Regions from separate parts of the Mesorhizobium kowhaii genome, predicted to be linked through region 1. Evidence: predicted binding sites of a transcription regulator. Region 1 holds the regulator's gene; the other holds the start of a gene.
What was found. Region 1 encodes PhoB, which activates phosphate uptake and scavenging genes when phosphate is short. Its sites were predicted from a motif close to TGTCATNNANCTGTCAT; they were not measured.

Region 1 (7,596 bases):
GGCACAAAGACAGGCTCCGCCGCAAGCGCCGGCCGGCCGGCATTTTCCCCACCCCGATGACGCGTTACCGGGCTGACATGAAACTGTCATGCGACTGTAATAATCGAGGGCTATTGGCCTCAGCGGGCGCTGAAGGAACGGCGCCGAGAGACCATCTTCCGAACAGGAGCAGGCCACATGAAGAAATTCCTCCTTACGGCGTCGGCCGCGGCGCTTGCGCTCGCCGCGTCGTCCGGCTTCGCCGCCGCGCGCGACCAGATCCAGGTCGCCGGGTCGTCGACCGTGCTACCCTATGCCAAGATCGTCGCGGAGCAGTTCGGCGAAGCCTTCACCAACTTCAAGACCCCGGTGGTCGAGTCCGGCGGCAGCGGCGCCGGCATCAAGGAATTCTGCAAGGGCGTCGGCGAAGACACGATCGATATCGCCAACTCCTCGCGCCCGATCAAAAAGGACGAAATCAAGTCCTGCGCCGACGCTGGCGTCAAGGAAATCCAGGAAGTTCGCATTGGCTATGACGGCATCGTCTTCGCCACCGACATCAAGGGTCCGGACTGGGCGCTGGTTCCCGCCGACATCTACAAGGCGCTCGCCGCCAAGCTCGTCGTCGACGGCAAGCTGGTCGACAATCCGAACACCAAGTGGAGCCAGGTCAATCCGAAGCTGCCCGACTGGGATATCGCTGCCTACATTCCCGGCGAAAAGCATGGCACGCGCGAAGTGTTCGAGACCAAGCTTCTCGACGCCGGCTGCGACAAGGCTGCCATCAAGGCCACCGGCGTCGCCGACGACAAGGAAGTCGGCAAGACCTGCATTGCGATCCGCAAGGACGGCAAGGCCATCGACATCGACGGCGACTACACCGAGACGCTCGCCCGCATCGACTCGAACAAGACCGGCGTCGGCGTGTTCGGCCTCGCCTTCTACGAGAACAATGCCGACAAGCTGAAGGTCGCTACCGTGGAAGGCATCACGCCTTCGACCGAGACGATCGCCAGCGGCAAGTATCCCGTGTCGCGCCCGCTGTTCTTCTATGTGAAGAAGGCGCATCTCGGCGTCGTCCCCGGTCTCAAGGAATATGTCGAGTTTTTCCTTGACGACCAGATGGTAGGCCCGGAAAGCCCGCTCGCCGAATACGGCCTCGTCGCGGCCCCGGACGCCGAACGTCAGGCCCAGCGCGACGCTTTCGCCGCCGGAAAGTCGATGTAACCAATCTACAAAACCAGGGCGCCGGCCGAAGCCGGCGTCCTGGTTTTGCCGCCTGCCGCTGGCGGGTGGCGATTTGAGCATCCTTTGCTCTAGAGTTTCCCCTGGGGTGGGTCCATGTCGTCCATGCTCGTACTGGCCATTGTCGTCGCCATCGGCCTGGTTGCATTCCTGATAGGTCGGCAGCGTGCCGCAGCGCAGGACAACGGCACGGTGAAGCCGCATTCGCGCGCCCACTATCACGGCTGGTGGGCCTTCCTGCTCGCCGTCCTGCCTGCCCTTTTGCTGCTTGCCGTCTGGACCATCGGCTCGTCCTTCTATCTCGACCGGCACATTCACGCTGCCTTGCCTGAGCGCACCGCTGACAGCAAGGTTGCCAGCGAAGCGCTGGACGTCAGCCTGGTAAAGAGCCTCGCCAAAGGCCTGCATCAGCTCGATGCGAACACGCTGGCGGCGCTGCCCGCGACCTTCGCCGAGCTGCAGCCGCTGCTCGCAGCCAAGGGCGTGGCGCTGGCAACGGATTCGCAAGACTACATGATCCCGATCGCCGTCGAAGCGAACGCCGTGCAGAGCCGGCTTGGCAGGATCGGCGCTGTCCTTGCATTCGCCCTGTCGATCGCCGGCGCTTTCTATGCGCTCAGGCAAATCGCACCGCGTGCAAGGGCGCGCAACAATGTCGAGAGGCTGATGCTGTGGGGGCTGCTCGCTGCGTCGACCATCGCCATCCTGACCACGGTTGGTATCGTGCTTTCGATGCTGTTCCAGACGATCCAGTTCTTCGAGAGCGTCTCGCCGATGAGCTTCTTCTTTGGCACGGTCTGGGATCCGCGCTTCGCCGCCGCCGGCTCGGGCGGCAGCCAGGGCCAGTTCGGCCTGATCCCGCTTCTCGCCGGTACCCTCTACATCGCCCTGATTGCATTGCTGGTCGCGGTGCCGGTCGGCCTGATGTCGGCGGTCTACATGGCCGAATATGCATCGCCCAGGGTGAGATCGGTGGTCAAGCCGGCGCTTGAACTGCTGGCCGGCATACCGACCATCGTCTACGGCATCTTCGCCGTCGTCACGCTGGGGCCGTTCCTGCGCGACCTCTCCGCCGCGCTCACCGGCGGCTCGCCGTTCATCCAGGGCCAGAGCATCTTCACCGCCGGCCTGGTCATGGGCGTCATGCTGATCCCGGTCGTGTCCTCGCTGTCCGACGACATCATCACCGCGGTGCCGCGCGCTATGCGCGACGGCTCGCTCGGCCTTGGCGCGACGCGTTCGGAGACGATCAAGCGGGTGATCCTACCGGCGGCGCTCCCGGGCATCGTCGGCGCCATCCTGCTGACCGCCTCGCGCGCCATCGGCGAAACGATGATCGTCGTGCTGGCCGCCGGTGTCGCCGCCAATCTCACCATCAATCCGTTTGAGGCGATGACGACCATCACCGTCAAGATCGTCAACCAGCTCACCGGCGATCTCGAGTTCAATTCGCCGCAAACCCTGGTCGCCTTCGCGCTCGGCCTCACGCTGTTCGCCCTGACGCTGGTGATGAACATCGTCGCGCTCTACATCGTGCGCAAGTACCGGGAGCAGTACGAATGACCGACATCCCCATGAATACGATGGTCCGGGTCGCCGCTCATCCGCGCCGCGACATCGGCCTGAAGGCCCGCTATGCCGCCGAACGCCGCTTCCGCATCTACGGCATGCTGGCGATTTCCGTCGGCCTTGCGTTCCTGGCCATCATGCTCATCACCATCGTCACGAAGGGTTACACGGCCTTCTGGCAGACGACGGTGTCGCTGCCGATCAGCTTTGACGAGAAGGTGATCGATCCGTCCAACAAGCGCGCCACCGATCCGACCGTGCTGATCAAGGCAAACTATCCAAAGCTCGCCGAAAAGGCGCTGATCGCCAAGCTCGGCATCAATCCCGACGACAAGCCGTCGACCCTGAAGCTCAAGGGCTTCCTGTCCGAAGGTGCCCGCGTCCAGCTGCGCAACATCGTCGCCGCCGATCCGTCGGTCATCGGCACGACGCGCGACGTCAACATCCTTGCCGCCGCCAATCTCGACTCCGCCTTCAAGGGCCAGATCGACCTTGGCGTCGAGGAAGCGCGCCGCAAGGTCTCCGACCAGCAGATCGCCTGGATGAACAAGCTCAGGGCGGACGGTGCGATGGCCGAGCATTTCAACACCGGCCTGTTCTCCTACGGCGCTTCAAGCCGTCCGGAAACCTCGGGCATGGGCGTGGCGATCATCGGCTCGTTCTACATGATGGTGATCGTTCTGCTGCTGGCGCTGCCGATCGGTGTCGCCGCCTCCATCTATCTGGAGGAATTCGCCAAGAAGAACCGCTTCACCGACCTGATCGAGGTCAACATCAACAATCTGGCGGCGGTGCCGTCGATCGTCTTCGGCCTGCTCGGCCTCGCCGTGTTCATCAATTTCCTCGGCATGCCGCGCTCTGCTGCGTTCGTCGGTGGCCTGGTGCTGACGCTGATGACGCTGCCGACGATCATCATCGCGACACGCGCCGCGCTTGCCGCGGTGCCGCCGTCGATCCGCGCCGCAGCGCTCGGCCTCGGCGCGTCCAAGATGCAGATGGTGTTCCAGCATATCCTGCCGCTAGCCGCCCCCGGCATTCTCACCGGCACCATCATCGGCCTGGCGCGTGCGCTGGGCGAAACCGCGCCGCTGCTGCTCATCGGCATGGTCGCCTTCGTTGCCGACTATCCAAAGACGCCCTTCGACCCGGCGACCGCGCTGCCGGTGCAGATCTACATGTGGGCCAACGAGGCCGAACGTGCCTTCGTCGAGCGCATGTCGGGCGCCATCATCATCCTGCTGGTCTTCCTCATGGCCATGAACATCACAGCGATCGTGCTTCGGCGTCGGTTCGAGCGTCGCTGGTAGAAAAAAAGGCATCTGGTATGAACATCATGACCGAACAGTCTCTTGAAAACGCAGTGGGCGACAAAATGAACGCCAAGTCGAACGAAGTGATCAAGATGCGCGGCGACAAAGTCGGCGTGTTCTACGGCGACAAGCAGGCGCTGTTCGACGTCAATCTCGACGTTCGCCTCAATCAGGTGACAGCGCTGATCGGCCCTTCGGGCTGCGGGAAGTCCACCTTCCTGCGCTGCCTCAACCGTATGAACGACACCATCGACTCGGCACGGGTGACCGGCAAGATCACGCTGGACGAAGAGGATATCTACGACAAGAACATTGACGTCGTCGAACTCAGGGCGCGCGTCGGCATGGTGTTCCAGAAGCCCAATCCGTTCCCGAAGTCGATCTATGAGAACGTTGCCTATGGCCCACGTATCCACGGGCTGGCCAAGCGAAAGGCCGACATGGATCAGATCGTCGAACAGAGCCTGAAGAAGGCGGCGATCTGGAACGAGGTCAAGGATCGCCTGCAAGAACCCGGCACCGGCCTCTCCGGCGGCCAGCAGCAACGTCTATGCATCGCGCGCGCCATCGCCGTATCGCCAGAGGTGATCCTTATGGACGAGCCCTGCTCGGCGCTCGATCCGATCGCCACCGCGCGCGTCGAGGAGCTGATCGACGAGCTGCGCCAGAACTACACGATTGTCATCGTCACCCATTCGATGCAGCAAGCGGCGCGCGTGTCGCAGCGCACGGCGATGTTCCATCTCGGCTATCTGGTCGAGGAGGGCGCCACCGACAAGATGTTCACCAACCCCGACGACAAGCGCACTCAAGACTATATCACCGGCCGGTTCGGCTGAGTGGTCCGGCGTTGAATTTTCAGGCACGAGGACTGGATCATGGGTGAACATACCGTCGCATCTTTCGATGAGGATCTGGAGCAGATCAGCCAGCTGATCCGCGACATGGGCGATTTGGCCCGCTCGATGGTCAGCGGCTCGACGCGCGCCTTGCTCAATTCGGACAACGCCCTGGCGCAGCGCGTCGTTTCCGACGACACCATCATGGATGCGCGCCAGCGCGAGCTGGACGACCGCGCCATCACGCTGATCGCCAAGCGCCAGCCGATGGCCAACGACCTGCGCGCCGTCGTCGGTTCGATCCGCATGGCCGGTGATCTCGAACGCATCGGTGATCTTGCCAAGAACATCGCCAAGCGCGTCGGCACCCTCGGCCTCAGCGTCACGCCGCGCGACCTGTCGCACTCCATCGACGCAATGGCGCAGCTGGTGCTGATCCAGGTGCAGGGCGTCATCGAGGAATATGCGGCGCGCGACGCCGAGGCCCTGGCGAAACTGCGCGCCGACGATGAGCGCATCGACGTGAAATACACCTCCGTGTTCCGCGAACTCCTTACCTACATGATGGAAGACCCGCGCAACATCACCGCTTGCACGCATCTTTTGTTCTGCGCCAAGAACCTCGAGCGCATCGGCGATCACGTCACCAACATCGCTGAAAATGCGTATTATGTTTTGACCGGCACGCAGCTGCCCGCCAATCGTCCGAAGCAGGACGAGACGGCAATGTCCGCGCCAGCGGCATGACGACAGGGGTGACCAGTCGATGATCGCGCCACGCATCATGGTGGTGGAGGACGAGGAGCCGCTAGGTGTGCTGCTCCGCTACAATCTGGAGTCCGAGGGTTACCAGGTCGAGGTGGTGACGCGCGGCGACGAGGCCGAGATCCGGCTGCAGGAGAACGTCCCCGACCTTCTGGTGCTCGACTGGATGGTGCCGGCGGTTTCCGGCATCGAACTCTGCCGCCGGCTAAGGATGCGTCCCGAGACCGAGCGTCTGCCGATCATCATGCTGACCGCGCGTGGCGAGGAAAGCGATCGTGTGCGCGGCCTCTCGACCGGCGCCGACGACTATCTGGTCAAGCCGTTCTCGACGCCGGAGTTCATGGCCAGGATCAAGGCGCTGCTGCGCCGCGCCAAGCCGGAAGTGCTGTCCAGCGTGCTCAAGGTCGGCGATATCGTGCTCGATCGTGAATCGCACCGGGTCTATCGCAAGAAGAGCGAGATCCGGCTCGGGCCGACCGAATTTCGCCTGCTCGAGTTCATGATGCGCCATCCCGGCCGCGTGTTTTCGCGCAGCCAGCTGCTCGACAATGTCTGGGGCGAGACGATCTACATCGATGAGCGCACGGTCGACGTGCATGTCGGCCGGCTGCGCAAGGCGGTCAACAACGGCCGCATGCCCGATGTCATCCGCACCATCCGCGGTGCTGGATACGCAATCAGGGAAGATTAGGGATGCGCTGATATTCAGGTGATGCCGGCCTGCGAACGGCGTCTTCCTGTGCTTCCGGTACTCACGTACTGGAATGTACGCTCCGTTCCGGTTCTCGGAATCCACCATTCTCGGCGCGGCCTGACCTGAATCTCAGCACATCCCAAGTCCGCGTTCTTCGGGCAAATTCAAGCCACGTTCTTGCCGCCGAGGCCGGATCTTGTCTGCGTGCCGGGCGCGAAAATCTCCTGGTCGACGAAGGTCAGCGCCCGCATGGCGCAGCCTTCGCGGATCAGTGGCAGTTCGTTCGGTTCGGTGTCGAAAGAAATCGATTTCGAATGCTGGCCGCCTGCGGTCTGGGCAATCGCCTCGCGCAATGCCGGCTCGATCAGGTCGAAGGCGGCGGCGCTGACACCGACCATGGCGACCGGCGCCGGATCGATCAACGCGAACAGGCTGCCGAGACCGTAGCCGAGCGCTTCGCCGGCCTTGCGGTAGGCCTCGCGCTCGGGTCCGTCTCTTTCGCGGGCCGCGGTTGCCAGCGCGCGCATGTCAGCGTCACTGACATCGGCCACTGGTTCTGCGTCCTCACTCATCTGCCTTGCGTTGCGCCAGATGGCGTAGTTGCCGGCATAGGCCTCGACGCAGCCGCGCCGTCCGCAGCGGCACAGCGCGCCGTTCGGCCGATGGATCATGTGGCCGAACTCGCCGCCCGAGGAATGGGTGCCGGTGAACAGCTCGCCCTTCAGCACCAGGCCCATGCCGATGCCGTGCGACAGCAGGATGGCGATGAAGTCGTCGCGGTAGCGCTGGGGATCGCGCCAGCGCAGCGCTATCGCCATCATGTTGCAGTCGTTTTCCATGGTGGCGGGGATGCCGAATTCGTCTTCGAGTATGTCGGCGAAGGCGATATCGGTGTGCGGCGTGATCGGCGACCACAGCATGGCGCGGGCACGCGTGTCGGTGATGCCCTGGATCGCCAGCGCGATGCGGGCGACACTGCGGACGTCGAGGTCGGGGTCTTCGAGACGGCGCCGCACGATGGCGACGCATTCACCGACCAGCGCGTCGCGCGGCATGGTCAGCGTGTCCAGCCGGCGCTGTTCCTCGGCGATCACCTGGCCGGCATAGTCGATGACGGCGACCGAGAGGAAGTTCAGCGACAGCACCACGGTCATCACCGCCGCCGCTTCCGGATTGAGGCCGAGGCCGACCTGCG
Region 2 (7,596 bases), on a different contig from region 1:
GATGCAGCGCGGCCGCCAGAATATTATAGGCGATGGCGCATAGCGCGAGATCGGCGCCATAGACGGCGACCGGCACCGGCGCAAAGTGGTTCTCGCCCATGAACGCCGTCGTCGCCGGCACCAGCGACAGCCAGAACAGCATGTTCAGGTTCGCCCACAGCACGCGGCCGTCGACGCGCTGCACGGTATGGAACATGTTGTGCAGATTGTTCCAGTAGATGCCGACATTGATGAAGGACAGTACGTAGGAGAAGAAGATCGGCCACAACGGCAACAGGGCGGAAACATCCTCGCCATGCGGCACTTTCAGCTCGAGCACCATGATGGTGATGATGATGGCCACCACGCCATCGGTGAATGCCTCGACCCTGCTTTTGCCCATGGATTCTCCCCCTCTAACGGCGAAATCTACGCGATGGCGGGACGGGCGGCTACCGGCCATGTGGCTGGGCGAACCGGAGGTAGTCGGCACAGTGTTCAGCGGTGGCAGGAAAGCCCAGACATGCGGCGTCCGTGGATCTGTTGGACTCCCGGGCGTTTCGAGCGGAAGCAAAACAAGCCGGTTCAGGCGAACCGCCGAAGGCACCGCGTTTCGCCTGACCAGCCGTCGACAAACGCTGGCCAGGGTGCCAAATCTTTCAGCCATTCGGCGTCTCAGGCGTCATATTCGCGCGCTGGCGCGGCACGCCAAGGCCGGTGTCCGGCGGCTCGCCGGCGGCCGGCCTGTTCTCGATCATGTGCATGGTGCGCCAGCGGCCGAAGCGGTAGTAGGCCGCGGCCAGCATAAGCGAGGTGATCGAGCCGGCCGAGAAACTCCACCACAGCGCTTCCTCGCCGATCACGCCGCGCATGAAGTAGGCAAAGCCGGTGCGCACGATCAGCACCGAGATCACCAGGATGATCAGCGGCGGCATCACCGCGCCTGTGGCGCGCACGGTGGCGAACAGCACGATGGTGATGCCGAACAGGATGAACGACCAGGACGCGACATTGTTGATGTGGGCGGCGATGTCGATCGCGGCGCTGTCGCTGCTCAGGAACAGGCTCAGCACCGAACGGTCGAAAACGGACAACACGGCAACCAGTGCGCCGGTCAGCACCAGGTTGAAGCCGACGCCGGAGGCGGCGATGCGGCCGATCCGGTCCCAACGGCCGGCGCCGACATTCTGCGCCGCCATCGAGGAGACGGCGGCACCGATGGCGAGCGCCGGCATCTGGATGTAGGTCCATAGCTGCGCGGCAATGCCGTAGGCGGCGGCGACCTGCGAACCGTAGGAATTGACGATGCCCATCACCGTCAGCGCGGCCGCCGAGATGACGATCATCTGCAGGCCCATCGGCACGCCCTTGAAGACGATGATGCGCAGCAAAGCGGGGTCGGGCCGCAGCAGGGCGAGGTTGGCGCCGGCCAGCCGCAGCGGATGCTTGCCGGCATAAAGCACGACGAGAATGGCGATCACGCTCACCGTCTGGCCGATCAGCGTCGCGGTGGCCGATCCGGCGATGCCGAGTTCCGGGAAGGGCCCGATGCCGCGGATCAGCAGCGGGTTGAGCACGATGTCGAGGACGACGGCGAGCGCCATGAAGAAGAAGGGCGTGCGTGAATCGCCAGCACCGCGCAGCACTGTCATGACGAACGACAAAAGGTTCATCATCGGCACGGCGACAAAGATGATGCGCAGATAGGAGCGCGCGAGCGGCAAGGCATCGGCCGGTGTGCCGAGCGTGTTGAGGATGGCGTCGACCCAGATCCAGCCGCAGACCGCGAAGATAACCGAGATGAGGAAGAAGAAGGTGGCGCTGGTGCCGACGATGCGGCGCGCTTCGGGCAGGTCGCGGGCGCCGACCGACTGTGCCACCAGGATGGTGGCTGCCATGCCGATGCCGAACACCGTGCCGAGGATGAGGAACAGGACGAGGTTGGCGTTGGAGGTGGCCGTCAGCGCGGATTCGCCGAGAAAGCGGCCGACCCAGACGGCGTTGATCGACCCGTTGAGCGACTGCAGCACGTTGGAGCCGAGCACGGGCAGGGCGAACAGCAGCAGCGTTCGCGGGATCGGGCCGCTGGTCAGGTCGCCGGTGCGGCGGCGCGTGGGCATCTTGTCGTCCATGGCAGGCAACTCGGCGAAGGCTTATCTCAGTCCGTGCCTTGATCTAATCATGTTCTCAAAGCCTCCGAAATCGGATATTGATCCTGACGCGTGGGGCCGCATTCCATTAAATCTTATGGGTTAGCTGGGGTTCATGTCCGATATTCCGCTGTTTTTTGAGCGCCTGAACCGGCGCGCGTTTCTCGGTGCATCCGCTATGGGCGCGGCCTCCGTGGCTCTTTCGGCGTGCACCACGACGGAGGTGGTGACGCCGCCAGTGGCAGAGCCGCCAAGCGATCCGGCTTTCGGCGATGTCGCAAGCATGTATGCGGCGCGCGTCGACGAGGGCTATCAGCTGCCGGCAATCCCGGTGGCCAAGATGGATCCGAAGTTCGTGCGCCAGGTCGTGTCCGACCCGACCGGAGAAAAGCCCGGCACGATCGTCGTCGATGTCTCCGAGCACTTCCTCTATCTGGTGCGCGACGGCGGCAAGGCTATCCGCTATGGCGTCAGCCTCGGCAAGGCCGGTTTCGGATGGACCGGCAGCGCCGTGGTTCAGGCGAGGAAGAAGTGGCCGGTCTGGACGCCGCCGCCGGAGATGATCCAGCGCCGGCCGGAACTGGCGAAATACAGGGACGGCATGCCGCCCGGACCGCAGAGCCCGCTAGGCGCCCGCGCGCTGTATCTTTTCCGCGACGGCAAGGACACGATGTACCGGCTGCACGGCACGCCGGAGTGGGATTCCATCGGGAAGAACGCTTCGTCCGGCTGTGTGCGCTTCATGAACCAGGACATCATCGACCTCTACGGCCGCGTCAACGGCGCCGCGCCGGTCTTCGTGCGCGCGAACCTTTCGGCCGCCGCGAAGATCACCGCCGTGTCGAACAGGACGGCCGAGCCGATCGATGCGGGCGTGCCAAAGGACGCGGAGATGCTGAAGTAAGTGCCTTCACGATCCGTGGGCGGCTCGGCTAACGTCGTGCCACAGGATGGGGCACAATTATGGATTTCCGGCATTGGTGATCGTCGACAAACGACTTGAAGGGCCAAACGACTTGAAGAGCTAGGCGGACGCGCTTGGCGCGTCCGCCTGCATGGTGTCGTTACTTCTTGGCGAGGCCGGGAAGCGTGACCTGATAGACCGTGAACATGGTGTCGACATCGGCGCCGTCCTCGGCTTTGTAGGGTGCACCGACCTGGAAGCCGTCCTGGGTGAGGAAGTCGTTGTCGTTGGCGACGAACAGGAAATAGTCGTCGGGCAGCTTCGGATCGAGCACGCTGACCACCGACATCGCCTCCCACTTTTCCGAGAGGTTGTTGTTGTCGTTCGGCGCGCCATTGTGCAGGCCGAAGCGGCCGAGCTCGCCCTTGTCGTTGAGGTCGATGAACGGCGTCAGCTTGGCCGGCGTCACCGATGGGTCGAGCACGCCCTTGGGCGCCACCGGCTTGTCGGCGGCGTCGAAGGTGCCACCGGCAATGTCGGTCGCGGCGGAGAGATCGACGATGTTGATCTGGCGAAGCAGCGAGGTATCGCCCTTCAACCCCTGGCCGTTGCCGCTGTCGCGGGTCAGCATCAGGAATGTCTGGTCGGACAGGGCCACGATCTCGCTCTGCGCGGCCACCTTGGTCTTGCCCTTGGCATCCTTGAACACCGGCAGCGGCACGACATATTCGTGCGCCAGCTTGAGATGGGCGAGGTCGGAAGCGTCATAGACCAGCGCACGCGTGTTCTGGCGCGTCGCGCCGGAATCGCCGCCATCCTGCCGGGGCGCCGACTGCAGCACGGCGATCAGGAACTTGCCGTCCGGCGTCATCGCGATGCCTTCGAGGCCTTGGTTGTTCTGGCGGCCGGTATCGGGATCCTTCGGATCGGGCTCGGCGGCACCCGGACCCGGATTGTCCGAGGCGAAGTTCGGCGCGCCATGGCGCATCGGCACGAGGGCGGCCGGCGGCTGGGTCGCCGACAGCAGGCGGCCTTCGGCTGAAAACCGATAGATGTTCGGGCCGTATTCGTCGGAGATGAACATCGAGCCGTCGGGCAGCCGCACGATCGCCTCGTTGTCGAGCGCCAGCTTGCCGTTGGCCTCGGGCAGGATCGGCATGTCGCCGCTTGCTGCGCGCACGCCGTTGAGCGGGTCGAGGCCGGTGGCGTCAGCGCCCTTGTCGTCGGTCAAGAGCATGGTGTCGGCGAGTGTCGCCTTGACGCCGGACTGCTCCTGGCCGGCCGCGGGTGCCGCACCAGGTGCGGTCGGCGCGAACTCGATGCCGATTGTGTTGAGGCGTGGCCGGTAATCGGTGGTGCCGACGACATTGTAGCCGCGGTCCGGCAGCAGCCAGAGCGAACCCTTGTAGCCGTCGGCGCCATGCGTCCAGCCGGCGGTGTCGATCGCCATGCCGGAGCCTGAGCCGAACGTCTCGCCGAACTTGTCCTTCTGGCTGGCCGGGATGCGGCCGACGCCAACCAGTCCCTTGTTGACGAAGCTGGTACCGCCGACCGTCGCGGTGCTGTCGGCGAGAGCCGGCGTCAAGGCGGTGAACAATGCCAGCGCGACGCCGAGCGACGCGGTTCGGTACAGGTGTTTCATGGATAATCCTCTTTGTGACAAAGCGTGCCTGAGCGGCCGATGGACGAAAAGCTGAAAGAGGTGCAGCATCGATGATGCCGCGCGCGCCTCCCCGAAAAGCGGTCTACGGCGCGAACATGATGCTTGCGTGACAGCGCGCGATGCCCGCCCGCCGGCTTCTTCACACGTCGATAAAAACGTGTGGTCGCACGAAAGAATTGATCACTCCGTCAGGCTCAAATCGACGAAGCGCGGTGTGTCCGCATCGCACTAGACACTTATGTCTAGTGCGTATATGGTGCAGCCTTCGGACCAGCCGTGGAGGGGAAGCCTTGAAGTCGCACTACCGCGCAGTCGTCATCGGGGGTGGCGTGGTTGGCGCCTCGGTGCTCTACCATCTGACGCGTTTCGGCTGGAGCGATGTGGCGCTGATCGAGCGTGCCGAACTGACAGCCGGTTCGACCTGGCACGCGGCGGCCGGATTCCACGCACTCAATGCCGACCCCAACGTCGCGGCGCTGCAGGACTATACCATCAAGCTCTATCGCGAGATCGAGGCCGAATCCGGCCAGAACGCGGGCCTGCACATGACGGGCGGCGTCAACATGGCGAGCGACCCTCAGCGCTGGGAGTGGCTGAAATCGGCCTGGGCCGTGTTCCAGTCGGTCGGCATCGAAACGGCTCGCCTGGTGACGCCGAAGGAGATCAAGGAGATCTGCCCGATCGTCGATGTCAGCGGTGTGCTCGGCGGTCTCTACGATTCCAACGAAGGCCATCTCGACCCCTATGGAACGACGCATGCCTATGCCGGTGCCGCGAAGAAACGTGGCGCCGACGTCATCCTGCGCAATCGGGTGGTCGCGTTGAAGGCGCGGGCCGACGGGCACTGGGATGTCGTCACCGAGCAAGGCACGATCGTGGCCGAGCATGTCGTCAATGCTGGCGGGCTGTGGGCAAAGCAGCTCGGGCGCATGGCCGGCGTCGATCTGCCGGTGACGCCGATGGAGCACCATTATTTCATCACCGAGGACATTCCGGAGGTCGCCGCCCTCGACAAGGAACTCGGCCTTGCGGTCGATCTCGACGGCTTTTCCTACCTCAGGCAAGAGCGCAAGGGCGTGCTGCTCGGCGTCTACGAGCAGAACCCGAAGCACTGGAACATGGATGGTGCGCCATGGGATTACGGCATCGAGCTGATCCCGGAAGACATCGACCGCATCAGCCCGGAACTGTCCAAGGCCTATGAGCGCTTTCCTTGCCTGAGGACGGCCGGCATCCGCAAATGGGTCAATGGCGCTTTCACTTTCACACCGGACGGCAATCCGATCGTCGGGCCGGTGCGCGGCTTGAAGAATTACTGGGTTGCCTGTGGCGTCATGGCCGGCTTCAGCCAGGGCGGCGGCGTCGGCAAGTCGCTGGCCGAGTGGATGATCCATGGCGAGCCGCAGGCCGACATCTTCGGCATGGATATCGCCCGCTACGGCGCCTTCGCGGCCAATCGCGAATATCTCAGGCAGACGACGCGCCAGTTCTATTCGCGCCGCTTCGTCATGACCTTCCCCAATGAGCGACTGCCCGCCGGCCGGCCGCTGAAGCGCCCCGGCGCCTATGACGGCATGACGGCGGCGGGTTGCGAATGGACGGCATCCTGGGGTCTGGAAATCCCGGCCTATTTCGCGCCGATGGGGTTTCGCGAGAACACGACGCTGCGACGATCCAACGCCTTCGACATCGTCGGCGACGAGGCGCTGCGGGTTCGGCGTGCCGCCGGTCTCGTCGATATCTCGGCCTATGCGCGCTATGCGGTTTCCGGGCCCGGGGCCGAAGCATGGCTTGACCAGTTGCTTGCCTGCAGGCTGCCGAAGCCGGGACAGGCGAGGCTGGCGCCAATGCTCGGCCATGACGGGCGGCTGAAGGGCGACCTCACGGTCTTCAACTGGGGCGGTGGCGACTATTGGCTGATGGGCTCCTACTATCTCAGAGAATTCCACATGCGCTGGTTCGAGAGCCATGCGGCGGAGGGCGTCACCGTCACCGACCTTTCCGACACGATAAGCGGCTTCCTGCTGACCGGGCCGAACGCGCGGACGATCTTGGCCCGAACGACGCATCAGGATGTGTCGGGCGCGGCACTGCCGTTCATGGCCTGCGGCGCATTCGACATCGGCATGGTACAGGCACAGGTTGCCCGCCTCTCGATCGCCGGCGAGCTCGGCTTTGAGATCAGTTGTCCGGTGACCATGCATGCCAGCTTGCGCGAAACGCTGCTGGCCGCCGGCGAGGATCTCGGCCTTGCCGAGATCGGCTATTATGCGCTGAACGCGCTGAGGCTGGAAAAGAGTTTTGGCATCTGGTCGCGTGAATTCACGCAGGGCTACACACCCGATCAGACCGGTCTCGACCGCTTCATCGCGTTCGGCAAGGGCGACTTCACCGGCCGCGAAGCGGCATTGAAACAGCGAGAGGCCGGCAGCGGCCAGCGCCTGGTGACGCTGGAGATTGATGCCGTCGACGCCGACGCCAGCGGCTTCGAGCCGGTCTGGCATCAAGGCCGGCGCGTCGGCTTCGTCACTTCGGGCGGCTATGGCTATACGGTCGGCAAAAGCCTGGCGCTTGCGCTCGTCGACCGCGGCTTCGCAGGCGAGGGCACCGCGCTCTCGGTGCATGTCGTTGGCATGGAGCGGCCGGCGCACGTCATCGCGGGCTCGCCCTACGACCCCCTGGGCAAGGCGATGCGGCAATGAGGAGGATTTCGGATGGTCGATGACGCGGCACGTGACAGCAGGCGCGAACGCCGGCGTGGACGGACGGGTGAAGCCGGCTCGGAAACCAGCCGCCGGCCCGATTACCGTTCGCTGAAGAACCCGTTCCTGCCGCAGCCGATTTTCTCGGACGATCAGGTCGCCGCCATCCACGACACGGCGCTGCGGGTGCTGGAAGAA

Region 2: the regulator PhoB is predicted to act here: its motif matches at 4,792-4,808, upstream of ACFFNA_RS02450 (esterase-like activity of phytase family protein).

Annotation. Positions count from the first base shown of each region.
Region 1 is NZ_JBHLYT010000046.1:690-8,285, reverse strand. Features, by position in the region: gene ACFFNA_RS25765 (PstS family phosphate ABC transporter substrate-binding protein) at 178-1,206, shown strand; gene pstC (phosphate ABC transporter permease subunit PstC) at 1,321-2,787, shown strand; gene pstA (phosphate ABC transporter permease PstA) at 2,784-4,100, shown strand; gene pstB (phosphate ABC transporter ATP-binding protein PstB) at 4,118-4,942, shown strand; gene phoU (phosphate signaling complex protein PhoU) at 4,982-5,689, shown strand; gene phoB (phosphate regulon transcriptional regulator PhoB) at 5,709-6,398, shown strand; gene ACFFNA_RS25735 (ROK family protein) at 6,566-7,596, opposite strand, start outside.
Region 2 is NZ_JBHLYT010000002.1:346,012-353,607, reverse strand. Features, by position in the region: gene ACFFNA_RS02465 (TMEM175 family protein) at 1-382, opposite strand, end outside; gene ACFFNA_RS02460 (MATE family efflux transporter) at 639-2,111, opposite strand; gene ACFFNA_RS02455 (L,D-transpeptidase) at 2,245-3,033, shown strand; gene ACFFNA_RS02450 (esterase-like activity of phytase family protein) at 3,194-4,675, opposite strand; gene ACFFNA_RS02445 (GcvT family protein) at 4,987-7,398, shown strand; gene ACFFNA_RS02440 (trimethylamine methyltransferase family protein) at 7,411-7,596, shown strand, end outside.